DNA from 4 places in the Paenibacillus sp. SN-8-1 genome. Region 1 is predicted to be linked to each of the others. Evidence: predicted binding sites of a transcription regulator. Region 1 holds the regulator's gene; each other region holds the start of a gene.
The links. Region 1 encodes Rex, which represses fermentation and respiration genes when NADH is low (regulators of the CRP and FNR family bind a similar motif). Its sites were predicted from a motif close to TTGTGAAATATTTCACAA; they were not measured.
Positions count from the first base shown of each region.

Region 2: a site for Rex is predicted at 5,195-5,212, ahead of nadA (quinolinate synthase NadA). Genes of this name have one in related genera too.
Region 3: a site for Rex is predicted at 3,235-3,252, ahead of adhE (bifunctional acetaldehyde-CoA/alcohol dehydrogenase). Genes of this name have one in related genera too.
Region 4: a site for Rex is predicted at 3,322-3,339, ahead of ACRRNK_RS20760 (cytochrome ubiquinol oxidase subunit I). Genes of this name have one in related genera too.

Region 1 is NZ_CP194782.1:1,993,013-2,000,468, forward strand. It holds gene dinG (ATP-dependent DNA helicase DinG) at 1-2,136, shown strand, start outside; gene ACRRNK_RS09430 (redox-sensing transcriptional repressor Rex) at 2,172-2,822, shown strand; gene ACRRNK_RS09435 (amidohydrolase) at 2,812-4,110, shown strand; gene ACRRNK_RS09440 (DUF5590 domain-containing protein) at 4,144-4,641, shown strand; gene ACRRNK_RS09445 (hypothetical protein) at 4,916-5,449, shown strand; gene ACRRNK_RS09450 (AAA family ATPase) at 5,442-6,944, shown strand; gene ACRRNK_RS09455 (3-hydroxyacyl-CoA dehydrogenase family protein) at 7,084-7,456, shown strand, end outside.
Region 2 is NZ_CP194782.1:57,222-64,677, forward strand. It holds gene ACRRNK_RS00270 (serine/threonine protein kinase) at 1-772, shown strand, start outside; gene tilS (tRNA lysidine(34) synthetase TilS) at 818-2,257, shown strand; gene hpt (hypoxanthine phosphoribosyltransferase) at 2,310-2,849, shown strand; gene ftsH (ATP-dependent zinc metalloprotease FtsH) at 2,951-5,059, shown strand; gene nadA (quinolinate synthase NadA) at 5,303-6,241, shown strand; gene ACRRNK_RS00295 (L-aspartate oxidase) at 6,280-7,456, shown strand, end outside.
Region 3 is NZ_CP194782.1:1,833,577-1,841,032, forward strand. It holds gene ACRRNK_RS08555 (HAMP domain-containing sensor histidine kinase) at 1-1,348, opposite strand, end outside; gene ACRRNK_RS08560 (response regulator transcription factor) at 1,345-2,064, opposite strand; gene ACRRNK_RS08565 (Crp/Fnr family transcriptional regulator) at 2,249-2,965, opposite strand; gene adhE (bifunctional acetaldehyde-CoA/alcohol dehydrogenase) at 3,304-5,916, shown strand; gene pflB (formate C-acetyltransferase) at 6,181-7,456, shown strand, end outside.
Region 4 is NZ_CP194782.1:4,235,935-4,243,390, forward strand. It holds gene cydD (thiol reductant ABC exporter subunit CydD) at 1-734, opposite strand, end outside; gene cydB (cytochrome d ubiquinol oxidase subunit II) at 734-1,750, opposite strand; gene ACRRNK_RS20760 (cytochrome ubiquinol oxidase subunit I) at 1,737-3,140, opposite strand; gene ACRRNK_RS20765 (nitrous oxide-stimulated promoter family protein) at 3,734-4,198, opposite strand; gene ACRRNK_RS20770 (hypothetical protein) at 4,393-6,075, opposite strand; gene ACRRNK_RS20775 (ABC transporter ATP-binding protein) at 6,081-6,872, opposite strand; gene ACRRNK_RS20780 (ArnT family glycosyltransferase) at 7,199-7,456, shown strand, end outside.

The DNA.
Region 1 (7,456 bases):
GATAAATCTTTCGAGCAGTTTATGGCTGATGTTCGTGCGAACTTGAAGAGCAAGCTCCCTGGGTATGAAGAGCGGGAAGCTCAGAATATCATGCTTGAAGACGTCATGAAGGCCTTTGATGAGGATAAGCACTTGTTGGTCGAAGCAGGTACGGGTACAGGGAAGTCACTCGGTTATCTGCTGCCTGCGATTTATCACAGCGTTAAGTCTGAAGAGAAGGTTATGGTAAGTACGCATACCATCAACCTGCAAGAGCAGCTCCGCGAGAGAGATATTCCTCTGCTTACGGACGTGGTTCCTTTTCCATTTCGGGCAGCAATCTTCAAAGGAAGAGGGCATTATTTGTGTCTGCGCAAATTTGAACATAAAATAAACAAGAGAGATTTCACTACACCAAAGGAAGAAGTTATGACGGCTGCACAGATGATCGTGTGGTTAACCCAGACCGAGACCGGGGATGATGAAGAGCTGAACCAGGGCAATCGGGGAGCTGATTTCTGGGAGACGGTTGCCAGTGAATCGGATTCCTGTCTGGGACGCTCATGTCCATGGTTCAGAAAGTGCTTCTATCATAAGGCCAAACACGAGGCTGGTGTAGCTGATGTGGTGATCACGAACCACTCGAAGCTGTTCACAGATGTGAAGGCGGGTCATCAGCTGCTTCCGAGCTATGAACGTCTTGTCATTGACGAGGCACACCATCTCGAAGAAGTAGCCGGCAAGCATTTGGGTATGAATATGAAATACTTCACGGTCGTTCACACCTTGACACGCCTCTTCAAGGACAGTAAGACGGGTCAGCTTCCGAATCTGCGGGCTCAGCTTCAGACCAGCGGGTCGGAGAAGGCCAGCGAGTGGATGAGTGTAATTGATAATCTGTACCCTGAGATTATTGAGATCAAGGAGAACTGGGATCGTCTCAGCGATCAATTGTTCGGACTCATGCCTGAGCGAAGCGATGCCGCTCCCGGAGACCCGGGACAGTTCGTTCTTCGTCTGCTTCCGCACAAAAAGCCCAAGAATTGGGATGCGCTTAGTGAAATCGAGAATCAGATTTACATGACTATGGGTACGGTAATTCGCAAAGGCGAACGTATGGTGAATGAGCTAAAGGAAGATGACGAAAGTTATAGCTCTGAGAGCCTGGTGACGGATATAAGCGGTCTGTTCAAGGATTTGGGAGCTGAGAGGGACAGTATCCGTTCTTTTATGAAGCTCGACAATGAGGAGACGGTCTACTGGCTTGAAGGTAACGGTCATTACCGCAGCCGGTCTCTGCAAATTTATGCTGTACCCGTTGAGGTAAGTGAACAGCTTAAAGCTCTTTTCTTTGATAAAAAGAAGAGCGTTATCATGACCTCTGCTACTTTATCCGTAGACAAGTCGTTTCAATATATGATCGAGCAGCTGGGACTTACGGAAGCTTCTGAGCAGGATCAATTATTGACCTCGTTGCTTCCCTCACCATTCAAGTACAGGGAACAGGCCCTGCTCGTCATCCCTCGGGATTTCCCAAGTGTGAAGGGCAGTGTCGGGGACGATCATTTCGTGAATACACTCGTACAGTCCTTGGCTGATTCGGCAATTGCTACCCAAGGACGCATGCTTGTATTGTTCACTTCTTATCGTATGCTTAGACAGGTATATGACCCCCTGAAAGAGGTTCTATCTACACAGGGGATTACAGTCATTGGACAAGGAGTAGACAGCGGAAATCGGACTAAGCTTACTCGAAGATTTCAGGGCCAGCAGGCCTCTGTATTGCTCGGTACGAGCAGCTTCTGGGAAGGTGTCGATATTCCAGGGGAGGCTCTTACGAGTCTGGCTATCGTACGGCTTCCATTTCAACCTCCGAACCATCCGCTGGTAGAAGCCAAGAGCGAGCGGCTGCAGCAGCAGAAGAAGAATCCATTTATGAAGTTGTCCGTCCCGCAGGCGGTTATCCGCTTCAAGCAGGGATTTGGACGACTGGTGCGGTCCTCCCAGGACCGCGGTATCGTGATTGTATATGATACACGAATTCTCGAGTCCTATTACGGGAAGTATTTCCTTTATTCTTTGCCAGGCCCAAAGATGGAGCATATGCCCACCAACCAAATGGTGCCTCGGATTTCGGAATGGCTTGGCCACCGGTGATCAACCGGACTCATTAGCATTAGGGGGAAAAAGAAATGAAATCGGAGAAAATCTCAGATGCGGTGGTACGCAGATTACCCGTATATCTGCGCTTTCTGAATGAACTGAGCCTTCGGGAAGTCGCAACCGTCTCATCGCAGGAGCTTGGACAAAAGCTGGATCTGAACCCGGCTCAAATTCGCAAAGATCTTGCATACTTCGGTGATTTTGGTCGTAAAGGTATCGGATATGATGTCTCCTATCTGATCGAGAAGATTCGCCAAATCCTCAACTTGGATCAGCAGATCAATGTGGCCCTTGTCGGGGCCGGGAACTTGGGTCAGGCCTTATCCAATTACAATACGTACTTGAAGGACAATATGAAGATCGTGGCGGTCTTCGATGCCTCGGAGAAGAAGGTCGGCCAGAAGATTAATTCCTTGACCGTACAGCCGATTGAAGATCTTGGTGCTACCGTGAAGAAGCTGGGTATCCGGATTGGAATTATAACTGTGCCTGATTTTGAGGCACAACGGGTAGCCGATCAGCTTATCGATGCTGGAATTGAAGCGATCCTTAACTTTGCGCCAACAATTCTGAAGGTGCCTGCCGAGATACGCCTGCACGCGGCAGATTTTACAACGGATCTGCTCAGCCTGGCATATTATTTGGGAGATGGAAAGGAAGCAGTGACAAATGAGTCGTAAATGGTTAATTGAAAACGGAAGCTTTGCTGTGCTGGAACCAGGACGTTCTGTGGTCAAGGGATATATGTTAATTGAGGACGATCTGATCAAATATGTCGGAGAGTCTCGTCCCGAGGTCGAAGAGGGGACAGACACTTTTGACGGAAGGGGCCTGCTATTTGCTCCAGGGCTGATTAATACCCATGGTCATGCAGCGATGTCTCTGCTGCGCGGTTATGGGGACGATATGCTGCTCCAAACTTGGCTGCAGGAGAAGATGTGGCCGATGGAAGCCAAGTTCACCTCCAGAGATGTATACTGGGGTACCGCGCTGTCTGTCGTGGAAATGCTTAAGGGAGGTACGACAACCTTCCTGGACATGTATGACCATATGGATCAGGTAGCTAAAGTAACGGAGGAATCGGGAATTCGTGCTGTACTGATGCGCGGAGCCATTGGCTTATGTCCTGAGGACGTACAGCAGCAGAAGCTGGAAGAGGCGATACGGTTCGCCCAAGATTGGCATGGCAAGGCGGATGGGCGAATTACGACCATGATGTCCCCGCATTCCCCTTACACTTGTCCGCCTGCATTCATTGAGAAGTTCGTTCAAGCGGCTCATGACCTGGATCTTCCGCTGCATACCCACATGTCCGAGACTGCCGCTGAAGTGCAGCAGAATATCAATGAGTATGGTCTTCGTCCAACGATGCATTTGGAAAAGCTAGGATTCTTCTCACGACCTTCAATCATCGCCCACGGCGTGCATTTGAATGATGAAGAGATCGAGATTCTTGCTACGAATAAGGTTGCGGTGTCGCATAACCCTGGGAGCAACCTTAAGCTTGCCAGCGGCGTTGCCCGTGTCGTTGATCTGCAAAAGGCAGGGGTTGTTGTCTCCTTGGGTACAGACGGGGCAGCAAGCAACAACAACCTCGACATGTTCGAGGAGATTAGGCTGGCAGCCTTGATACATAAAGGTGTATCAGGTGATCCGACGGCTGTACCGGCAGAAGAAGCTCTTAAAATGGGCACGATTTATGGTGCTCAGTCCGTATACCTGCCAAATACCGGAAGGCTTGCGGAAGGCATGAAGGCTGACTTCATTGCTATGAATACCGATCAAGCTCACTTTATTCCGCATACGGATTTCATTTCTCATATGGTATATTCCGCTGGCCCTAAGGACGTTGAACATGTGTGGGTGAACGGGAATCAGGTTGTTAAGCATGGCAGCTGTCTGACCATTGATGAAGAGCGGGTACGCAGAGAAGCTCAAGCTTGTTTCGAAGGATTGCTCTCCCGCTAAGCGGAGCACTTCTGAGTGAAAGGAAGTGATCGCATGAAGAAAAAAACGAAATGGATTTTGATGTCCATAGTTATCGCCCTGCTGATTCTGTTTGGAATTCAGAGATATTATGTGTATTCGATGGAGGATTATTGGAACGAGAAGAACGCTGCTGTCATTGTGGCCAAGCAGCAGGCTAATCTGGCTTCGTTAACACATGCCAGTAAGTCCGTATGGGATACCGTGTGCTGGGTGATCGAAGGCAAAAGTACATCGGGAGAAGATATTGTGGTATGGGTCGTTGATGGTAAGGTTGACCACCAGGAGCTGGCGAAGAATGGAGTCAGCCTTGATCAGGTTAAGAACAGCATCAAGTCTCAAATGCCGGATATCTCTATTGTCCGCCTTGTCCCAGGTATATTTGATCAGGGGGCAGGGAAGCAATACGTATATCAATTGTTCTATAAAGATGGAGATCATTACAACTATAAGTTTTATAGGTTCGCCGATGGCCAGGCTCTGCCTGATACCTACACTTTGCCTAATCGGTAGGCTTGAGCCTTAGTGTTCTCCTATATTAAGAGACCTTCCAATTTAATTGGAAGGTCTCTTTGAATTGCGAACAATTCTTGAACATTAGAAGAAATTATCGATTATTTCAAATATTTTCAATAAGAAGTTTAGAAAAAAGTATATATTCTATGATATACTATTACTTGTACGTTTCAGTATATGATGATACACAAACAGACGGAGAAATCCGTTAATTTTTTTGAGTGGTCGTGTTTTGTATGTATAAGATTGAAATTACTAAGGGGGATATGAATTGAAATTACGTCTTGTTCCATTGATTACTAGCGTCGTTATCTCCGCAGCAATTCTGTTTGGTGGGTGGTTCGCTTATAGTCAGTTTGCTGTTGAGGCCCCGCTTAAGAAATTGGTCACCGAGTATGAGGGTGTCAACAACGTTCAATTTGTTATTACCCAGAAACAGGTGGACTTGAAACTCGATCTACAACCAAAAACCGATTTAAGAGGTTTAGTTGAACATTTGACGGTTGACGGCAAGTCGTTGATCGGCAGCCGCAAGCTAAAGCTTACCGTTGTGGATCATTCAAATAAAGTACTCGATCAGTGGTGGTCCAAAGCTCTCTTTCCTGTAGCGGAAGCCATGGATAATAAGAAATATACCGAGATTCCGGTGACTCTAGAGAAGCTTCAAGAGGGAGCACCAGGACTTTCAGTCAATACGGTAATGGATAATCAGAATATATATGTGACTCTATCAGACGGAAAAGCCAGCAAGTTCATTATACTTCCGCGAGTGCCGGGTGAGATGGGGGTATGGAGCAATGTCTAAGTTCATTAAAGAAGTCGTAATCGGGATTGTACTCGTACTTCTCGTGTTCCTTGCTTATATTGGAGTTAATATCATTCCGGTCATTGTTGGACTAGCCATGGTTGGGGCCTTGTTCGCGGTGGTTCAAATGAAAGGCGGAATCACGGTAGGTGCTTCCCAGGACCGCAAACGGAAGAAAGCGGGCCCGGCCAAGCTTACCTTTGAAGAAATTGGAGGACAGGATAATGCGAAGCAGGAGCTTCGTGAGGCCCTTGATTTCATGGTTAGACATGAAGAAATTAAGAAGTTCGGCATTCGCCCACTCAAGGGGATTCTGCTAACAGGCCCTCCGGGAACAGGGAAGACTTTGATGGCTAAAGCTGCGGCTCACTATACAAAGTCCGTATTTGTGGCGGCTTCCGGCTCTGAATTCGTAGAGATGTATGTAGGTGTCGGTGCGGGACGCATCCGGGAATTGTTCAAGGAAGCCCGGACGCGCGCTGCACAGGAGAAGAAAGAGAATGCAATTATTTTCATAGATGAGATCGATGTAATCGGGGGAAAAAGAGAAGGCGGACAACAACGGGAGTATGACCAGACTCTGAATCAGCTTCTTACGGAAATGGACGGCATTTATAACTCGGACGCCCCTCGTATTCTGGTGATCGCGGCAACGAACCGCAAAGAAATGCTGGACAGCGCGCTGCTGCGTCCTGGCCGCTTCGACCGTCATATTCAGGTAGAATTGCCTGATAAGAAGGGCCGGAAGCATATTCTTGAGCTGCATGCTAAGAATAAGCCTCTGAATGAGGATGTCAGCTTAGAGAAACTTGCTGAAGAGACATACGGCTTCTCTGGAGCCCAGCTGGAAAGTGTAATGAATGAAGGTGCTATCTATGCCATGAGAGAGAACCTTCAGATCATCGACCAGCGCCACCTGTCTATGGGTGTGGATAAGGTCATGCTCGGAGAGAAGACGGACAGGGAATCGACCGAAGAAGAGAAGCGCAGAGTGGCAGTACACGAACTTGGGCATGCTGTGCTCGCTGAGATCGTGGCTCCAGGCAGTGTGAATCAGGTAGCTCTCAGTCCTCGCGGACAAGCGCTGGGATATGTTCGTCATAACCCGCAGCAGGAGCAGTATTTGTATACCAAATCTTATCTTGAAGGACAAATCATGGTGGCTCTTGCGGGAGCTGCTGCAGAGGAGATCTATTATGGGGGCAGAAGTACAGGGTCACGCAATGACTTTGAACAGGCTCTGAAGCTTGTCCACACCATGATGACGTCAGGTCTTACCCGGCTTGGTATTGTGAACATGGATATGGTCACCAAGGAAGTTCTTATGAATGAGAACAGCCGTATCCTGGATGACCTCGCGGCCCGTACCAAAGCGGCTTTAATCGAGCATGCGGCGGTATTCGACAAATCCCTTGAAATTCTAATTCACGAAGAACGTCTCTCGGGAGAACAATTTCGTTGTCAATTTCGTGACAGCATCCTTTTACCAGCCTGATTTTTTCAGGTTGGTAATTTTTTTTTACTTTTTATTCGTGCTAAGATATTATTATATGTTGGGTATAAAAAGATGTATTATTCGACATCGAGGGTATAATAAGATGTAGAGATTAATACAAAGGATGGAGAGAGACACCATGTACTTTAAAAAAATAGGCGTTATCGGTGGCGGTACGATGGGCCAAGGCATTTGTGAAATGCTTGCAGCTAAGGGACTTGAAGTTCTGCTGGTTGAAGAAACCCCGGACAAATTGAACCATGCTTACAGCATGATAGAGACAAGCCTAGATAAGCAACTGGAGAAATGGGCAATCACCCAGGCGGAGAAGAAGCTGATTCTTTCCCGAATTCAAAAAGTAACACATTTTGCCGAACTCGGCTCCTGCGACATGGTGATCGAGACGATTTCGGAAGATTTGGATGCGAAGAAAGAAGTCTTCACTCAACTCGACCAAGTCTGCCCAAGCCATATTATTCTAGCTAGTAATACTTCAACCCTAAGCCTGACCG
Region 2 (7,456 bases), 1.9 Mb from region 1:
GATGGGGTATGACGCCATGGATCTTCAATCAGAGATCAATGTGCTGAAGGCGCTGCAGCGGCAGAGTCAGCATAACGCAGAGGAACGGGATCTTTCTTATCTGGTGGAGGTGGATGATTACACCTTGGGGGATAGAGAGATTCCTTTCTATGTTATGCGGTATGTGAAGGGTGAGCCGCTGAGTAAATTCCTTACCCGCAGAGGAGCACAGTGGCTGGATCTGGCCGGTCTTAATCTGCTCAAGCAGCTGGCAGCTCTTCATAATGGGGGCTGGGTATTCGGTGACTTGAAGCCCGATAATGTACTGGTATCCGCGTATGGAGATGTTGAGCTTATTGACTATGGGGGCGTAAGCCAGAACGGACGAAGTGTGAAGCAGTTCACCGAGTGGTATGACCGCGGATTCTGGAATGCAGGGGGCCGGACGGCTGATGCGGCTTATGATTGGTTTTCTTTTGCCGTGGTATGTATCCATATGCTGGCGGAGGGCCGCCTCAAGAGTGCGGCGAATCAGCTACCGCAGACCCGAAGTACTGCCGATCTGGTTCAGATCATGAATCAGGAGCCGCGTCTTCGTCCTTATTCCAATTGGCTGAAGAAGGCAATCAGCGGCGGGTTCGAGCACACGGATGAGGCTTATAATGCCTGGAAAAGAATGATCACGCGGAAGCCGACCCGGCAATCTGTCCGCAGAACACCAGGCTGGCTCAAGAGCGCATTTGCCATTTCATTGTTTCTGCTTGTCTGCGCCATTTATTTAACACTTCGTTAGCAAGTACTTTTGGTGATTTGGCAGACGTAGCAAGGGGAGAACTGCATGGAAGACATGAATCAGCTTGTAACTTATGTGCGCGGCATAGCGCGGAAATATGACTTATGGTCTGCTCATGACTGTATTGTAGTCGCAGTATCCGGCGGTCCGGACTCTGTGGCTCTTTTGCATGCACTTCATCATTTAGCCGGGGAGCCGGGCTCTTCCCTCCGCTTGGTGTGCGCGCATGTGAACCACGGGTTTCGCGGCGCGGAGTCCGATGCGGAAGCTGAATTTGTAAGGGAGACTGCGGACAGGCTCGGTATTCCCTTCGAACTTGGCAATTACGACGTACCGGCTTTTATTGAAGAGACTGGGATGAGCCTGCAGACAGCAGCCAGAGAGAAGCGGTATGAATTTCTGCACAGGATTGCGGATCAATACGGCGCTTCGGCTATCGCTTTAGCCCATCACGGGGATGATCAAGCTGAGACGGTCATGCTGCGATTGCTTAGGGGGACAGGGATGACAGGACTTGCCGGCATGAGGATCAAGCGGCGTGAAAAAAATGTGGAACTTATCAGACCCCTGCTGCGTATATACAAGACGGACTTGATCCGGGTGTGTCATAACTGTGATCTGGCGTATGTGATAGACAGCAGTAATTTGAGTAATAAATATGCCCGTAATGCCGTCCGATTGGATGTATTGCCCTTTTTGGGGCAATATAATGGTCAGTTGGCTGAATCGCTGAATCGCCTGGCTGAAGTTGCCGGTGAGGAAGATGATTATATGCATCAAGCTGCCGAGGAGGCATATGGCCGTCTTGCCAGGTCAATAGGAGAGGGAATTGCCTTCTCTGCAGAAGATTTCGGCCATTTACATGTCGCTTTACAACGGAGGTTGATTAAACTAATATTAAATTATCTGCCTTTGAATACGGATGACGTTGATTTTCTTAAAATCGAGCTCATACGAGAACGTGTTCTGCAGGACTTTCCCTCCAACTGGAGTCTTGATTTAGGCGGGGGCCTGCGATGCAAAAGGGAGTATGATGAAGTATCTGTTTCACCGGACAATACGGATAAGGTTAAGCTGGAATATACATACCGTCTGGAGGAAGTTCCCGCAAGATTACCGATACCCGAAACCGGAAGAGAATTAAGATTTACTTTACGGCCGATTGGCACACAGTCAGACTGGAAGGCATCCGGTAACGATGAAGCCTTATTTGATGCGGATAAGATTAACTATCCGCTAATCGTACGTTCCCGCCAGCCGGGAGATATCATGAAAGTCATGGGATTAAACGGAAGCAAAAAGGTTAAAGATATTTTCATTGATCAGAAAATACCTCCATCTGTCCGTTCAGCCATCCCCGTTGTAACGGATGCAACTGGCCGCATATTATGGCTGCCCGGTGTCCGCAGATCCGCATACGCGGCAATAGGGAGTCATACCTCGACCGTTCTGCGCATGCAGATCGATCATGAGGGCGGAAGGTAACCGGTTATCGCCATAGTCAGGCTTTCATAGTATAACTTAGGAGGTTCTTGCATTGCAGAACGATATCAAAGAAGTCCTTATTAGCCGGGAACAGATTCAAGACAAAATAGTGGAGCTCGGCCAGATTCTCAGTAAGGAATACGAGGGCCGTAATCCACTCGTTATTTGTATTCTCAAAGGAGCCTTTATTTTTATGGCCGATTTGGTTAAAGAGATAACAGTACCTTTGGAGCTGGACTTTATGGCTGTCTCCAGCTACGGGGCATCCACGAAGTCTTCGGGGGTTGTGAAGATTATCAAAGATCTTGACACTTCTGTAGAAGGACGTGATGTACTCATCGTCGAAGATATTATTGATAGCGGGCTCACGCTAAGCTACTTGATCGACGTGCTGCAGCGCCGTAATGCAAAGTCCACAACAGTAGTAACGCTGTTCGATAAGCCGGCTCGCCGGACGGTGGACCTGGAAGCGGATTACACGGGGTTTGTCCTTCCTGACGAGTTCGTTGTCGGGTATGGCCTAGACTATGCCGAGAAGTACCGCAACCTCCCTTACATCGGGATTTTGAAGCCTGAGATTTACACCAGCTAAGACAGCACTCCGCAAGTGCCTAGTGCCTCCTCTGCGCCATTGTTGAGATGGCGAGACAGGCTATGGTAAAATAACTTAAGTGTTTTGAGAGGAGGTAGGGGATGAATCGGTTCATCCGGAATTCTGGTTTTTATTTAATTCTTTTCTTAGTCGTGGTGGGCATCGTCCAATTCCTCAGCGGCGGGGGCGAAGCGGCCGACACCCCTAGATATGACCAATTGCGCCAGCAGCTGCAGGCGAACAATGTCAAGGAAATGACAGGTCAATTTGACGGTTACGCGTATCTGGTGACCGGTAAATACAGGGCAAAGGTTGACAATAAAGAAAACTTTCAGACCTATGTCCCATATGATACAAACGTAGTTGCTGAGCTTACCGCTTACAGCCAGAAGAATAGCATAAGTTACAGCTGGAAGAAGATGGAGGGCGACAGCATTTGGCTTACGCTCCTGACATCCATTGTTCCACTCGCGATTATGTTCATTCTGTTCTTCTTCCTCTTTAACCAGGCTCAAGGCGGCGGCGGCAAAGTGATGAATTTCGGCAAGAGCCGGGCTCGGTTATATAATGAAGAGAAGAAGAAGGTTACTTTTGAAGACGTAGCCGGAGCGGATGAAGAGAAGCAGGAGCTCGTTGAAGTCGTTGAGTTCTTGAAAGATCCTCGCAAATTCGCCGCCGTAGGTGCACGTATTCCTAAAGGGGTGCTCCTAGTGGGCCCTCCAGGTACAGGTAAAACCTTGCTTGCCCGTGCAGTAGCCGGTGAAGCAGGCGTTCCTTTCTTCAGTATTTCAGGTTCGGACTTCGTGGAAATGTTCGTCGGTGTCGGCGCATCCCGTGTTCGTGACTTGTTCGAGAATGCGAAGAAGAATGCTCCTTGTATCATCTTCATTGATGAGATTGATGCAGTGGGTCGTCAGCGCGGTGCCGGACTTGGCGGCGGACATGACGAACGTGAGCAGACGCTCAACCAATTGCTCGTAGAAATGGACGGCTTCGGAGGCAACGAGGGGATTATTATCGTAGCCGCAACGAACCGTGCGGATATTCTAGATCCTGCACTTCTTCGTCCGGGACGTTTCGACCGTCAAATCACGGTGGACCGCCCAGATGTGAAGGGCCGTGAAGCTGTACTTAAAGTACATGCGCGTAACAAACCTTTGACCAAAGATGTTCGTCTGGATGTCATCGCCAAACGCACAACAGGATTCACAGGTGCAGACCTGGAGAACCTTCTTAACGAAGCGGCCCTGCTTGCAGCGCGCCGTAACCGCAAGGATATCTCCATGCGCGAAGTAGATGAAGCCATCGACCGTGTTATCGTAGGTACTGAGAAGCGCAGCCGTGTGGTCAGCGAACGTGAGAAGCGCATTGTGGCCTTCCACGAAGCGGGTCATACGATCGTGGGTTACTTCCTTGAACATGCGGACATGGTTCACAAGGTTACTATTATTCCACGTGGTCGTGCCGGCGGGTATGTAATTATGATGCCTAAGGAAGACCGCATGCTGGTTACAAAGCAGGAGCTGCTTGATAAAGTTACCGGTCTCCTCGGAGGACGTGTATCAGAGGAACTGTTCATCGGTGAAATCGGAACCGGGGCTTACAGTGACTTCCAGCAAGCTACCAGCATTGTTCGCAGTATGATTGTCGAGTATGGTATGAGTGAGAAGCTGGGCCCAATGCAGTTCGGAACTTCTCAAGGCCAAGTGTTCCTGGGCCGCGATATTGGGCACGAGCAGAATTATAGTGATGCAATTGCCTATGAGATCGATCAGGAAATGCAGCGGTTCATTAATGAAAGCTATGAACGTTGTAAGCAGCTGTTGATGAAGTATTCCAAAGAGGTTCACCTCATTGCAGAAACACTCCTTGAGGTGGAGACACTCGAACTGGATCAAATCAAACAGTTGATCGAGACAGGTAAGCTTACCCCGGATCCTGATGGTGACGGAAGCAGCTCTTCTGAATCTGGCGCACCGATTGTCGACACAATTGGGGATGTGAACGTTCGCATTCAAGCAAGAGATGAGGAAGCTCAGCCTACTATTCCGGGTGGTGACATCCCTAATGATGTTCCAGGAAGCTCGGCGAATGATATCCGCGGAGATCATCCGGTGGATACACCCGAAGGAACCGTGAAGGATGCCCCAGTACCTCCGCAGCCGAAGGATCAAGATGGAAGCGGAAATGGCGGCAGCACACCGCTTTAAATTAGCGATTCATGTGCTGACCAACAAAGGTATATAGGAAGCAATCATTGAAGCAAACCGGAAAACACTTGGTGTTTTCCGGTTTTTTTGCGGATTGCGGCTGATTGACAGCAGAACTCTCGTTGTGTAAATTAATTGTTAAACAATGCACAAAGTTTTTAATGGATCCGGATAGAGAAAGAGACCGGGCTTTAGAGGCTTAGTTAAATCCATATTGCTGTAAGATACAGGGGAGGATGTCTGGTGGAGGCACTAGCTTTGGAACGCAAAGCGCAGCAGAACCGCGAACTACGGGAGAGGCTGGCACAGCTTAAGAAGGAAAGAAACGCCATCATTTTAGCACATTACTATCAAAGAGATGAGATTCAGGAAGTTGCCGATTTTCGCGGAGACTCTTTTTTGCTTGCACAGAAAGCAGCAGAGACCGATGCTGAGGTAATTGTATTCTGCGGGGTTCATTTTATGGGGGAAAGCGCCAAGATCCTGGCTCCGAACAAGACAGTCCTTATTCCTGACGAGCGGGCAGGCTGCCCGATGGCGGATATGGTTAACGTGGACGGACTGAGAAAGGTGAAGGCCGAGCATCCGAATGCCAAGGTCGTTACTTATATTAATTCATCAGCCGAGATCAAGGCTGAGACTGATATTTGCTGTACGTCTTCAAACGCCGTTAAGGTAATTAATTCTGTAGATGCAGATGAGATCATCTGGGTACCAGATAAGAACCTGGGTGCCTATGTACAGCAGCATACCGATAAGAAAATGATTATCTGGGAAGGGTACTGCAACACCCACGATATGCTAACGGTTAAAGACGTGGTTGAGATGAAAGCCAAATATCCGGAAGCCCAGTTTGTGGTTCATCCTGAGTGCCGCCCTGAGGTCGTTGAGATGGGTGACTTTGTAGGAAGCACCACAGCGATTTTGGATTACTGCAAGCAATCCGACTGCAAGCAATTCATCGTTGGGACAGAAGACGGTACAGGCTATCAGCTTAGGCTGGATAGTCCGGATAAAGAGTTCTATTTTGCTACCAAATTCCTGGTATGTCCGAATATGAAAGTAAATAATCTGAAGAAGCTGGTCAAATGTCTGGAGACTATGCAGCCACAAGTGTACGTACCGCCGGCTGTTGCAGACAAAGCCAGAGCATCCCTAGAGCGCATGTTACAAGTTAAGTAGCATGCGCTACTCTCTTGCCCTAAAGACAGGTGAACGAAATGATACCTAAATACTTAGTGGATTTTGATCTGGGAGAAATTCCGGTGCGTGAGACAGAAGTAATTGTTATTGGTACGGGGATCGCGGGTCTGTTCACAGCGATTAAAGCAAGTGAAGACCGCCGTGTCGTTATGATTACGAAGAATGGGTTAATGGAAAGTAATACACGCTACGCACAGGGTGGAATTGCGGCTGTGATCTCGGAGGAGGACTCACCTGAGTCCCATCGGGATGATACCCTTTTTGCAGGTGCTGATTTCTGTCTGCGTTCCGCGGTGGATGTGCTTGTGCATGAAGGCTCCGAGGGAGTAAGAGATCTCATACGGATGGGTGCTGCTTTTGACCAGGAGAACGGCGAATTAGCACTGACTCAGGAAGCTGCCCACAGCCACCGGCGTATTCTTCATGCGAATGGAGATGCTACCGGATATGAGATTGTGCGCGCACTGTCCCAAAAGGTTCGTGAGACTGAGAATATTGAGATACTGGAACACCATTATGTCATTGATCTCATCACGGAAAATGAGGAATGCCTGGGTGCGTTGCTGCAAGGGCCTGATGGTGAGCGTTTCTTCTTGCGTGCGGATGCAACGATTTTGTGCAGCGGAGGAGCCGGGCAGCTGTATCGTTACACGACGAACCCTGAAGTAGCCACCGGGGACGGAGTAGCGATTGCTTACCGGGCGGGTGCTCTAATTCGGGATATGGAGTTTATTCAGTTCCATCCTACTGCTCTAAGTTATTCGGGTGCACCGCGGTTTCTGATTTCGGAGGCGGTAAGAGGAGAAGGCGCAATTCTTCGTAATATTCATGGTGACCGATTCATGGAGAAATATCATCCTCAGCTGGAGCTTGCTCCGCGGGATATTGTGGCCCGGGCGATTGTTAGTGAAATGGAAGCCACAAAGACTACTTTTGTATATTTGGATATCACGCACGAGCTCCCCGAGATGGTGAGGAATCGTTTTCCTACCATATATGAGACTTGTATTCGGTACGGGCTCGATATCACGAGCGACTGGATTCCAGTCGCCCCTGCTGCGCATTATATGATGGGCGGGGTACTGACCAACCTGCAGGGAGAGACTTCGGTTGCCCGGCTGTATGCTTGTGGCGAGGTATCCTCAACGGGAATTCATGGAGCTAACCGGCTGGCCAGCAACTCATTGACGGAAG
Region 3 (7,456 bases), 160 kb from region 1:
CCGCTGTATTCAGCAGTTGCAGTTCTCCGCCGTGCAGTTCAACGGCCTTTTTGGCAATGGATAGTCCGAGTCCCGTTCCTCCATCGCTAGTCCGCGCAGCATTACCCCGAACAAACGGATCAAAGAGGGTATCTCGAATGGATTCAGGTATTCCAATGCCATTGTCGCTAATATTGAGACTAATTTCATCCTTAGACTGGACAAGCTCAATGTCGACCGAAGTTCCTTCGGGATTATACTTAAGAGCATTCATAAGCAGATTGGATATCGCTCTGCTCATCAAAGTAGGGTGGAGACGAATGACGATCTCCTCCGCAGGAATGGATAGTGACAGATTAAAGTGCTTTTGCTCGAACTGATCGTAATTCTCAGCGGCAATCTCACGAACCAGTTCACCCAGATCGGTATCTCTGAACTCTCCTGACAGTGGATAATCCGCGGTATCCAGTTTGGATAATTCAAACAGATCCTCGATTAGGTCTGTCATTAAATTGGCCTTCGTATAGATTAGATTCAAATACTTCAGTCTCTTCTCCTCATTATCAGCAAGACCCAGCAGCAGAGCACTTGCGTAGCCCTGAATCGTTGTAATCGGTGTCTTTAAATCATGGGAGATATCGAGAAGCATTCGCTGTTTGCTATCCTTTAGGATTTGGTTCGACTGCTCCGTCTCTTGAAGATGTTCAGCCATATCGTTAAAGCACTCTTGTATGGTGGTTAACTCCTCGTTGGATCTGAATGCTAGACGCTGATCATAATTCCCTTCGCGCATATGCTTGATTGCGGCTGAGATCTGTTCCAATGGTATGGTAAGGCGGGATGAGGTCCACCTGCTGTAAAAATATGCGCTAATCACCGACAGAAGAAGAATCCCATAAAAGCCACTTGTTAAAGTAAGGTTAATACTCTGGGGAGGCTCTAGGAGCTTAAGCTCTGACTGACCATGTTCCCTCGGTATAGCTACCAGACAGAACAAGCTCGTACCTTGACTGGATTTAAATGGAGCAATGGAGTACAGGAAGGCCCCTTTCTGACCGGAATACAGCATGGACATTAGTTCCTCTGAGGAATATCGGGTTCGCTCGTCCTGCTTATTCCCTCTAACGTATATGACTTTTCGCTGGTTATCCAGGATTTCAATCCACCCTCCGGATTCCTCAATCGCTGTCGAATTGATGGAGGTATAGTCCGATTTGACAATCTGAGAGGCATCAACAGGATCGTCCGAATAACCGCCGGATAAGCCTCCGGAGAATAATTGAACCAATATATATATGATTCCAAGCGTTAGAGCAAAGAACAAATAAGACTTAACCAGTGAGTGAAATAGGCGTCCCTTGGATTTCAATAGAAATCTTCCTTCTTCGCAAATTTATAACCAAGCCCTCGTATAGTCTTGATATAGACAGGCTGCCTGGGGTCAACCTCAATCTTATCCCGGAGCCGTGAGATATGAACCATAATGGTGTTGTCATCTTTCCAGTAAGGATCGCTCCATACTTTCTCAAACAACTGCTTCTTCGTAAAAACACGCCCCGGTGCCTCCATAAAGGTCTTGAGCAGCTTGTATTCTGTAGAGGTAAGCTCAATTTCATTGCCTTCCAATAACAAGGTACAAGACTCAGGATGCAGCTTCAAGCCGCCAATCATGATATCAACAGTAGGAGGAGCCGAAGACACCGGCAGGGCATCGTTGAAGTCATAGGCTCGTCGAACCTGGGCTTGAATACGAGCTACGACTTCCAGGGGATTAAAAGGCTTTACTATGAAATCATCTGCTCCAAGGCCAAGTCCCAGGATCTTGTCACTATCCTGGTTCTTGGCGGAGAGGAAAATAATGGGCATTTTATAAACCGAACGTATCTGCTTCACTAATTGAAAGCCGTCCTGAACAGGCATCATGATGTCAATAACAGCCAGGTCGATTTGTTCGGATTGAACAATCTCCCATGCCTTCATCCCGTCATAGGCCTCTAGAACACGGTAATTGTCTCTCTCCAGAAACAGCTTTAGCAGCTCTACTATGTCAGGTTGATCATCAACAATTAGAATGGTGGGATTCATGACTTTGACCTCCAGTGGGGTGTGAACTATGGACTTATTTCTTAAGTCATTTAATTCTATTTACTGAGGCCAAATCCTGTCCGGCTAGTGGTAATGTAAGTTTATTTTAAGATTGAGACCTGTCTAAAACACAAAAAAGCAGGCAGGCCGGATAACGGCTCTGACTGCTTTTCAAATAAATTATTTAAATGCGGCAAATTTGACTTGGACATAATTCACAGTGGCAAATATCCTGCAGCATGACCAAATCTTTAATAATGATCAAGCCATTCTCATATTCCAGGGCATCCTTCCTGCGCAGATCACTGAGCATCCGGTTCACACTTTCCCGGGTAGCTCCAATCATATTGGAGAGATCCGTATGGGTGATCTTCTTGTTGATACGGATAGTATTTCCTTGCTTCTCCCCATAAGAGTTGCTAAGACGGATCAAGGTGGAACAGAGAGCCCCGGGTTTGCCATACATCATAAGGTCACGAAATTTGGTCTGTGTCAGACGGTGATGAATGCCCATCCATTTCATGAAATCAATGGCAAAGTCAGCATGCTGACACACGATAGTCTCCAGATCGCGTTGTTCAATGATTCCAATTTCGCTATCTTCAATTACCTCTGCTGTGAAGCTGTACCGGGAACCAAAGAAGGGATCGGCTTGACCGACAAGGTCACCGCTTTGATACATATATAAGATAAGTTCCTTACCTTCATCTGTTGATTTCGTTAATTTGATTCGTCCCCTCTTAATAAAGAATAGCTTATCGGCCACATCTCCCTCCCAGAACAAATGAGACCCGGACGGATAAAGTTTGTCCTTCATCATTACTAACAGACGGTTAAAATTTTGCTCGGTGAAGCTGCCGGTATTCCCTCGGGTCAAGGTTGTAGTCAAATACTCATTCATAACCGATCACTCCTTAGTCATCCAATTTATTCAATTTCTATCTGGAGGGGACTAAAGGTCCGATCCATTTCTATGCCTCAATTATATAGCTAAATTAAGCGGTTGAGGGGCTTATACGGGGCGTAAAAGTGGCGAATATACGAACATTGTGATTTATTTCACTTTAGTTATTTTTAGTGATAAATGTCACAGTATGCGATTTCTCACCATGCTAAGATGAATGCGTAGAGAGAAGGAAGTCAAGCGAAAGGCTTTTGAGATTAATGCATTTGTGAAAATATTCACGATTGTAATTTCTCTTAAACCTCGCTTACCTAAATAATAGGAGGATGAGAGTAATGGCTGTTAAAACCGAAGTAAATGAACCCGTAAAGCCAACCGCTGAAGAACACATCCAGACACTAATCAACAAAGCAAAGAAAGCAACCGATGCCTTCATGAAGATGGATCAGGAACAAATCGATAAAATTGTTCAGGCCATGGCTCTAGCCGGCATGGATAAGCACATGTACTTGGCTAAGCTGGCCATTGAAGAAACAGGACGCGGAGTGTATGAAGATAAGATTATTAAGAATATGTTCGCAACCGAATATATCTACCATAGCATCAAGAATAACAAAACTGTAGGTGTTATTGAAGATAATCCATTCGACAACTTCCAGAAGATTGCCGAACCTGTTGGAATTATCATGGGGATTACACCGGTTACGAATCCAACATCAACCACTATTTTTAAAGCCCTGATTGCGATCAAGACTCGTAACCCAATCATCTTCGGGTTCCACCCTTCAGCACAAGGCTGCTGTACAGAAACTGCACAGATTCTGCTCAAAGCAGCAGTAGCGAACGGTGCTCCGGCAGATTGCATCCAATGGATTGAAGCACCTTCCATGGATAAGACCAACGCACTGATGAATCACCCTGATGTTGCTTTGATTCTGGCTACAGGCGGTTCTGCAATGGTTCGCGCAGCATACAGCTGTGGTAAGCCAGCGCTTGGTGTAGGTCCTGGTAACGTACCTTGCTTCATCGAGAAAAGTGCGGATATCGACCAAGCGGTGAACGACCTGATCTTGTCCAAGACATTTGACAACGGAATGATCTGTGCTTCAGAGCAAGCTGTAATTATTGAAGAGCCAATCTTCGATCAAGTGAAGAAAAAAATGATCGCAAATGGATGCTACTTCGTGAATAAAGAGGAAGCCGCCAAACTGACTGCAGGGGCAATTGTAGCCGACAAATGTGCGGTGAATCCTACAATCGTAGGTCAACCTGCTGTGAAGATCGCTGAAATGTGCGGCATTCAAGTGCCGGAAGGAACCAAAATTCTGGTTGCTGAAATTGAAGGAGTAGGCACCAAGTACCCACTGTCTGCCGAGAAGCTTAGCCCAGTACTCGCTTGCTACAAAGTAAGCAGTGCACAGCAAGGTATCGATCGTGCAGCAGAAGTTGTCGCATTTGGCGGTATGGGTCACTCTTCGGTTATTCACTCGAACAATGAGGAAGTTATTCAGAAGTTCTCTGATCGTATGCCTACCTGCCGGATTCTGGTAAATCAACCATCTTCGCAAGGCGGTATCGGGGATATTTACAATACCAACCTTCCATCGCTTACACTTGGCTGCGGTTCGTATGGACGGAATTCAACTTCTTCGAACGTGACAGCAGTGAACTTAATTAACGTGAAAAGGGTGAATCGTCGTACCGTGAATATGCAATGGTTCAAAGTACCTTCCAAAGTCTATTTTGAAAAAGGGGCTACTCAGTACCTCGCCAAAATGCCGGATATCACACGTGTATTGATTGTTACAGACCCGATGATGGTTAAGCTTGGTTATGTTGATAGAGTAGAACATTATCTGCGTCAGCGCGAGACTCCAGTTGCCATTGAAGTGTTCTCACAAGTTGAACCAGATCCATCGACTACTACTGTACAACGCGGTACAGAGCTGATGAATCAATTCCAGCCAGACTGCATCATCGCACTGGGTGGTGGATCACCAATGGATGCGGCAAAAGGTATGTGGTTGTTCTACGAATATCCAGACACTGACTTTAACAACCTGAAACAAAAATTCATGGATATCCGCAAACGGATCTACAAATATCCGCGCCTTGGCCAAAAAGCACAGTTCGTAGCCATTCCAACAACTTCGGGTACAGGTTCGGAAGTGACTTCGTTCGCCGTTATTACAGATAAAGAGAACGGCAATACAAAATATCCGCTTGCTGATTATGAATTAACACCTGATGTTGCAATTATTGATCCGGAATTCGTATACAGTCTGCCTAAAGTAGCAGTAGCTGACACTGGTATGGACGTACTTACCCACGCCATTGAAGCCTATGTATCTGTTATGGCTAGTGACTACACAGATGGTCTTGCTATCAAAGCTATTCAGCTCGTATTCGAATGGTTGGAGAAATCGGCTCTGACTGGAGATAAATTGGCACGTGAGAAAATGCATAACGCATCGACTCTTGCTGGTATGGCGTTCGCCAATGCCTTCCTGGGCATCAACCACAGCTTGGCGCACAAATGGGGTGGCCAGTACCATACTGCCCACGGCCGTACCAATGCGATCTTGATGCCGCACGTTATTCGCTATAACGCGAAAAAACCAACGAAGTTCGCCGCGTTCCCTAAATATACGAACTTTGTGGCTGACCAGCGTTATGCAGAAATCGCCCGCATTCTGGGACTGCCTGCTCGTACAACCGAGGAAGGCGTGAAAAGCCTGATCAACGCAATCCGTGACATGAACAAGAAGCTGGGAATTCCAGAATCGTTCCAAGAGCTCGGCTTTGATCCAAAAGACTTCGAGAGCAGAGTAGACTACCTGGCAGATCGCGCATTCGAAGACCAATGTACAACTGCCAATCCTAAACTGCCGCTTGTAAAAGAGCTCGCAGAAGTGTATAGAGACGCCTTCTACGGAAGATTTGAGTAAGAAGGTATAGCTAAATAGCACGCTGAAAACGGAGTGACAAATATCACCGAAAGAGTGATATTTGTCACATCCTTTTTACGGGGAAACCTCTATGATAATAGTATAAAGAGTCCCAAAGATACAGGGATAGGGCATAGATGAAGTCACGAGTGGCACCTGGTTAGATTGTTTTGTGAAAGTTATCACAATGAACTATGATGTATAAACTAAGTGACCTCACATGTTCCAGCTTGCATCAAAATTTATGTGATGGAGGGAAATATCATGTCGGTTATCGAGAGAGAAGTACAAACCGTACAATCCGGATGGAGAAGCTTCAAGAAGGGGAAATGGCAAAAAGAAGTCAATGTGCGTAATTTCATTGATGATAACATAAATCCATATCATGGCCGGGAAGATTTCTTGCAGGGTGCCACTCAGAACACCAAGGAACTCTGGGACATTGTCTCCGAATTGACTAAGAAGGAACGGGATAATGGCGGCGTACTCGATGTTGACGTCAACACCCCATCTACAATTATTTCTCATAAACCAGGGTATCTGGATAAAGACAAAGAGCAAATCGTCGGCGTTCAGACTGATGCACCGTTCAAGCGTTCCATCCAGCCTTTTGGCGGGATTAGAATGATGATTGATGCATGTGAGGCATACGGCTTCAAGCTGCCCGAAGAAGTTATTAATATCTTTAACGGCATTCGCAAAACGCACAATCAGGGTGTATTTGATGCCTATACTTCTGAAATGAGAGCAGCTCGTAAAGCCGGCATTATTACAGGTCTCCCAGATGCTTATGGCCGCGGCCGTATTATCGGAGACTACCGCAGAGTCGCTCTGTATGGTGTAGATTTCCTTGTTAATCAGAAGAAATATGAGCTTAAGCAGTTAGAGCTTGATGTGATCGATGAGGATGTCATTCGCCTTCGCGAGGAACTTTCTGAACAAATTCGTGCTCTTGGAGAGCTTAAAGTGTTGGCTGAAATGCATGGATTTGACATCTCCAAGCCGGCTAACAATGCAAAAGAAGCGTTCCAGTGGGTCTACTTCGGTTACCTTGCAGCGATTAAGGAGCAAAATGGTGCCGCGATGTCCCTGGGCCGTGTATCCTCTTTCCTTGATATCTACATTGAGCGGGATTTGGCTGAAGGTACTTTAACTGAGGAGCAAGCTCAGGAATTGGTTGACCATTTCGTTATGAAGCTTCGTATCGTGAAATTCCTGCGTACACCTGACTATAATGATCTTTTCAGTGGTGACCCTACTTGGGTGACAGAATCTATCGGAGGTATGGCCGTTAACGGTCAGACAAGAGTAACTAAGAACAGCTTCCGGTTCCTGCATACGCTCTATAATCTTGGACCTGCCCCAGAACCGAACCTGACTGTGCTGTGGTCCGAGAAGCTGCCTGAAGGCTTCAAGAAGTACTGTGCTAAAGTATCCATCGAGACCAGCTCCATTCAATATGAAAACGACGATTTAATGCGTCCGATCTATGGCGATGATTATGGAATTGCCTGCTGTGTATCCGCTATGGAGATCGGTA
Region 4 (7,456 bases), 2.2 Mb from region 1:
AAATCCAGCGCGAAAGAGGACAGGAAGGCGGTGCGCAGCGTCTTCATTGTGGCTGCTCGGTAGCTACCGCTTACACGTTCAATGGACTGGCTGTGCGTGCGGCTGCGCCCCAGGAACTTCAGGGTCTCCAGACCACGCAAGGAATCCACAAAGTGGTTCGACAAGACTTTATACGTCTTCAACTGACCTTCCGTCTGCTTGCGCGCGGCGAGCCCGACCAGGATCATGAAGACGATCAGAATAGGCATCGTCATGGTCAATATGACCCCCGAAGCCGTATCCAGCGTGTAGATGAAGCCAAGAATCAGCACCGGGGTGAACCCGCCTGCCAGCATACGCGGCAGCAGCAGTTCGATATAGGTGCGGAATTTAGTGACTCCCTCCAGCACGAGGGTAACGAGATTACCTGTCCCTTCCTTGCCGGCATATCTCGGTCCGAGCTCAAAGAGCTTGCCCATTAGTTGGCTGCGCATCCGGGCGCCTGTGAGTTCAGCGAATTTGGCAGCAATAGACTGCTGGAAGTAGACCGTAATCTGACGTACGGTAAAAGCACACAGGAACAATACAGCTGTGCCGTATTGTTCCTGCAAAGGTTCCCCTGCGAACAGCGCGGAGACAGCCTCCGCCAGCCATTTGGCCTGCAGGATAATCGATAGGGTCTGAATCAAGGTTAGGACGGCCATAGCTGCCATTACCGGCCGTATGCCTTTCAGCCCCAGCAGTTCGCGTCCCATTAGTACTCCAAGTGATCTTTCTCGTGAACCCGCTTGTGGAACACGAAATAGCTCCAGATCTGGTAGCCGAGGACGAATGGCAGCAGGGACAGGGCAACAATGGTCATAACTTTAAGCGAATAATGTCCGGAGGCTGCATTGTCAATAGTTAGACTGAAGGCGCTGCTCAGCGAGCTGATCATCACTCGCGGGAACAGTCCAATGAAGACCGCGGCGATAGACAGGGCAATGACCGCACCGGTCATGCCGAACGCCCAGCCGTCTCTTTTATCCGAGGTAAACCATCCGGCCAGCAGGAAGGCTGCAAGCCCGAGAACCGCGACAATGGCAAGCAGTCCTCCACGTACTTCAAACACATCCGTCATCGTGTACGTAAGAATCGCGAACAAGACAAGCAGCACGGCCAGCGGAATCAGCGCCGTCTTCGCCTGGCTGCGCGCACGGTCCCGAAGCTCCCCGGTTGTTCTGAGCACCGTGAACAGAAGTCCGTGAACATAACAGAGCACCACCACCACGATCCCGCCAACCAGTGTATAGAGGTTGACCATATCGAAGAGCCCCGCCTTCATCTCCATATGCTGGTCTATCGGGAGTCCCTTCAGTAGGCCTGAGAAGACCACGCCTAGCAGGAATGGCGGCAGGAAGCTGCCCGCGAAGATTGCGATGTCCCAGGTCTTCTTCCACCGCGCGGAATCCACCTTGCCGCGGAATTCGAACGCAACCCCGCGTCCGATCAGGGCAAGAAGGAGCACCACCAGCGGAGTGTAATATCCGCTGAACATGGTGGCATACCAGTTCGGAAAGGCCGCGAAAATCGCGCCCCCCGCTGTAAGCAGCCATACTTCGTTGGCATCCCAGAACGGACCGATGGAGTTAATCAGAACCCGGCGGTCCGTATCATTCTTGGCGAGCACCTGGGTGGCCATGCCTACGCCGAAGTCGAAACCCTCCAGGAAGAAGAACCCGATGAACAATACCGCAACCAGCACGAACCATAATTCATTAAGAGACAGCATGATATTCCTCCTTGCCAAACGGATCATGAGTATGGGCTTTCGTCTGCTCTTCCGCATACGGCCCCTTTTTGATAACGCGAACGAACAGATAGACCAGTACCGCGGCAAGCGCCGCATAGATCAGGCAGAACGCGATCAGGGAGAACAACACTTGCCCGGGAGTAACGCTAGGCGAGACGCTGTCCTTCGTCTGCATGAGTCCGAACACGGTCCACGGCTGTCGGCCGAATTCCGTCATCACCCAACCGGATGTATTCGCAATGAAAGGCAGTGAAATGCTGAAGAGCATGGTGCGCCAGTACCACTTGTTAAGACGTTCGAGACGTTTCCTTGCCGCCAGATAGACTCCGTAAGCACTGAGCACGATCATCAGACAGCCTGCGGCAATCATGATGCGGAAGCTCCAGAAGGTTGTACGAACCGGCGGGATATAGTTGCCCGGACCATAGGTCTTCTCATACTGGGCTTGCAGCTCGTTCATCCCCTTCACTTCCCCTGAGAATTTGCTGTACGACAGGAAGCTCAGCAGATAAGGAATTTTGATCTCGTATTTATTCTCTTTGGTTGTCGGGTCAATCGAAGCTACAACCGTCCACCCTGCGGGATCCCCGCTCTTGCCCCAGAGTCCCTCACTGGCGGCCATCTTCATCGGCTGTGTCTTAACCAGGTATTGAGCCTGCTGGTGGCCAAAGATCGCGGTCAGGAAGGAAGAGATCAGAGCTACTATCACGGCAATTTTGAATGATTTCTTGAAAAAATCCACGTCCTGCTTCTTCAGCAGCTTATACGCGCTCACACCGGTAATCAGGAAAGCTCCGGTTGCAAATGCGCCCAGCACGGTATGCGGGAATTCCACCCACAGCTGGCCATTGCCGATCAGCGCGAAGAAATCGTTCATTTCCGCCCGGCCGTTATGGATAGCGTAGCCCACCGGTCTTTGCATGAAGGAGTTGGCGGCAAGAATCCAGAAGGCGGAGATGGTTGTGCCAAGCGCCACCAGCCAGATGCTGAGAAGGTGCACCTTCGGGGATAACCGATCCCAGCCGAAGATCCACAGTCCAATGAAGGTCGATTCCAGGAAGAACGCGAACAGCGCCTCCACCGCAAGCGGTGCGCCGAACACATCTCCGACGAACCGGGAGTAGTCCGACCAGTTCATGCCGAACTGGAACTCCTGCAGAATGCCGGTAACAACACCAACTGCAAAGTTAATCAGGAACAGCTTCCCCCAGAACTTCGCCATTCTTTTGTATTCTTCTTTTCCCTTGACTACATACATCGTCTCCATCATCGCGATCAGCAGAACCAATCCGATCGATACCGGAACGAAGAAGAAGTGAAAAATTGTGGTTGCAGCAAACTGGATGCGTGCAAGCAGTAACGTATCCATTTCTCTCTTTTCCCTCTTTCTGAATTTGTTTGTTGTTCAGGTGTTACTTTCGATCTTGACTTTGATCTTACATTTGGGCTTGAATTCATCTCATCCCAGGCAAAATGAAGCCGTTCTTGGTGTAGTTATTGCATCACGTTGTGATCCTGGTCACTATTTTCGCAAAAATTTTCTTTTGCGCTTGTGATAATTATCACATCCATCCGCTCAATTCAGACAGATTTGTGACAGAAATCACATAACAATGCATAAATTTAAGATGACATGTTCTCCATTGGGAATGGTCGTAACTACTGAGAATGCTTGCTCCACTTTCGGCCGTCGCCCGCCTCCGGGTTTCTTGATTTACTGTATTTCACTGTTGAAATCCGGAGATAAAGCATATGCTGCCGATGTAGCTTTCTTTCAGAAAGCTTGTAGGCGGCCGTTTACGCTCCTTCAGTTCCAAGCGTCCTCTCCGTTACTCCTGTCCCTGCATGCCGATATTTCAAACACGCTTTATATAAGCTTTTATTTAAAAGAAAAAGACTGCTCTCCAGCAGAATAAACTGCTTACAGAACAGCCTTTTACCGGGTGATCCCCGTAAATTCAACTATGGAGTAGGGTGCTTATGCTTATCTCCCCGCTGATCTAGCAGATGCCATATTGCCAGCACCGGGTGGCTCATCAGCATCCGTGGACCCGAGTACCTCATCACTTCTTTAATCTGCAGTCGCTGCTTAGGCTTATAACAATGAACCGGGCACTCTACACATGTCGACTTCTCTTCTCCGAACTGACACAGGCTCAGCCGCTTCATTGCATATTGATGCAGCACATAACATTCCTGGCACAGCCGGATGGTGCGGCTGCCATTGTCACAGTCATGCATGCGGCTTGCCCGGTTATGATGACCGGAGCAGTACCTTCCGATCATGAAGCTAACGGTCAGCTTCTCGCGTCTGATTCTTGGCCCGTTATTCTCAGCCTTACGCACCGCTTTCGGCTTTACCGCAGTCTGCCCCACCAGTTCGTAGAGTTCGTAGGCCCACTCTCTTGTTCTCCTTCTATTATCCATAGGCTCCTCCTGGACAAAATGATCTTATCCGCATTGTATCTGCTTATCCGCAGGAGCGCTGTGATTCCGCCAACATGAATCTGGATAATTGTTTGTCATATGGATTGAACTAAAGACTGCGTGATCGATTCTTTTGCATAACAAGTGTTAGCCTTGATCCATGCGCTCATTTCTTTAGTTCATTCCATTTAGCATCAACGATTTGTATTCTTTAAGCTGTTCAGGCTGCTGGAACGGAATACGATCCTCCAGCCTGCCACGTTCAGCACCAGCAGCAGCCCCATGTAAATATACACTCCGTAAGGTATCTCGGTGCTGAAGTAATGAATCCCGGCAAAAACGCCCAGGATCAGCATGAGCGGAATCGTCAGTATCGCTTCCTTCTGCTGGGTTGCCTCGAAGGCTTCCGAGAACGGCAGCGCCTTCCGAAGCACCAAGAAGCAGATTAGCGTATACAGCGGCAGCATCAGCAGCACATCCAGCAGATCCGGCAGAATTCTCATACCGAATATGGCAATAAATATAATGCTCTCCAGAATGAACATCGGAATCAGCAGTCTCGCCAGAAAAGCCTTGAGCGTTCCCTTATAGATAGGAGCCGTATGGCTGATCGGGGCAATCTGATAGATCCATGACCCTTTATATCTGCCCGAGTACTTCAGCATCATGACAACAGTAGGCACAAGCAGCGCACAGAAATAAATGAATAAATACATCCGGCTTGATGCAATCCCCTGAAGTCCGCCCTCATGGAAGTCCAGGAAGAAGAAGATGAACGGGAAGATAATCGAGAAGCCCAGTGTCGGATAGACCTTCAGCTTGAAGTCCCGCTCTGTACTCATCATTTTGGCGGCAAAACGGAAGAAAGTCTCCTCCTCACGGCTGCCGCTGACCCATTTAGCTACCAGATCCGTCAGCCTTCCCCCTGCGCGCCCTGCCCGAACACTCTGATCGGACAGCTTCTGCAGATTACGTTCAAAGGCAGGCATCATTTTGACATAGATGAAGAGCAGAATTATAGGCACCAGAATGACCAGCAGCGTGAAGATCATGTAGTGACTTTGCCTTGCTCCGTGCAGCAGGGTCTCGAACGGGGAACCGAACCAGATGGGGAACAGGAAGATCTGCCACCACTTTGGCTGAAAATGCACCGTGAGGTTCACCAGGTTGAACAGCCGGCTGACCAGCTGATAACCGATCGTAATCCCGATCGATAGAGCAATCTGCACATAGTTGATCATATCCTTCAGCTTCTCTCCGTCAAAGAACTTCAGCACGAAGAAATAGAGGACCGCCGTAAGCACCACGATCAGAATATCCATCAGGATGGTTTCAATCAGGAAGATTAGGAAGAACAAGACACCGTGCTCAATAAGGCCGGCAATCAACGACGGAGCCGCCAGCGTCCCGGTAACGAAGAACATATAGATTAGAATATGAATCAGCTTCGCCATATTGATTGTCTTCCGGTCCACCGGCTTGGTGAACAGAATCGTCTTATCCCGGATATCCAGCAGTACGGAAGAGAAATCCGAGATCAGCGAGGTCATCACCAGGAACATCATAATGCCGAACACGATACTCATTTGAAAAATATAATTGTCTCCGAGCAGAACGATCGGAACCAGCATCAGCCCCATCAGCCCGTACAGCCAAAGCGACCGTATAAAGGAATTGCCTTCCTTCTTATTCTGATCGCCGAGAGCAGTATCTTTCTTCTTCGATTTATTCCCGCCAGCTATAATCGTTGGGACCCTTCGTCCATCCATAATGAGCTTAATCTGGAGAATTGACCTCATCATGGCATAGTCAACGCCCGCCTTCTCAAAGGCCCCCCGGAATAGATCAAGTCCTTTCAAAATCCGGCTTTCTATCATACGGCTCAGGCCTCCTGTACGGCAGCCACGAACGCTTCAGCGATCTGCCTGTGCTCATTGAAGCCGGTCAGCTGATTGAAGATTTCCTCCAGCGACCCTTCCTTGCTCCGGTCCTTCAATTCGCTAAACGTTCCATCGGCGAGAATTCGCCCCTCACCCAGCAGAACAATCCGGCTGCTGATCTTCTCGACCACATCCATAATGTGAGAAGAATAGAAGATCGTCTTCCCCTGCTCGGCGAGCAGCGAGAGGATCTCCTTCAGAACCATCACACTGTTCGCATCCAGACCGCTCAGCGGCTCGTCGAAGAACAGAATATCCGGGTTATGCAGCAGGCTTGAGATAATCATTACCTTTTGCCTCATCCCCTTCGAGTAAGAGCTGATCCGGGAATTGTAGGCCTCCTTCAATCCGAAGCAATCTATTAATCTTCTTGCTTTCTCATCTGCAGCATCCCGATTAATTCCATATAATTCTCCGATAAAGGTCAGGTACTCCTTCGCCGTAAGTGTATCGTAGATTTCAGCGATCTCAGGCACGTAACCGATTCTCCGTTTATAGCTGATATCCCCGCTCGAGATATCAGTTCCCAGGATCTTAACTTCCCCTGTATATCCTTCCACGAGCCCGAGCATGATCTTCACGGTCGTGCTTTTCCCTGCACCGTTAGGTCCTATGTATCCTATAATCTGGCCTTTGAACACATCCAGATCAATGCCATTCAGTACGTATCTGTCGGAATATTTCATCCGCAGGTCACGGATTGTAATTACGGGTTCTCTATTCACCATTCTCATTACTCCTCTCATTCACTCCAGATATTTTACCATATGTTTCTAAATGGCGTTAAAACTCTATCCTTCATTCCAATCGCCGTAGAATCGCCCCACTATAGGGTAAAGTTTCCTGAAAGTTCCCCGCTGGGTTGGCGAATCATACTATATACCTTTATACTTATTTAGGTTGCTATACACTAGGAATATAAGACTACCAAGAACTCTATGGAATGAGTTACAGAGGTAATTCACACCATATTACTAAATGGCTTTGGAAGTATTAGCAACTTTTCACAGTTTTGCGCGTTTATATATTACATGATGAGAAAGGGAGAGTTCTGATCCTGATGCAATCTTTTTGGTCTAAGTCTTTTCGGGGCAACAAACCTGCTGTAATTATTTTGCTGCTTATTATTTTTATTCTAGCAGCTTATTTGAGAGTTGACTTTCTCCGATCTGTTCAACATTCCGTCTCCACGGACTCCAAGCAATACGACATTATGGTCAAGCAGATTCTGGAGAAGGGGGTCTATGGGTACCGAAGCACGGAATCCAATGCTCAGGTATCGCCAGGTCTACCTATGTTCATGGCGGCGGTCTATAAG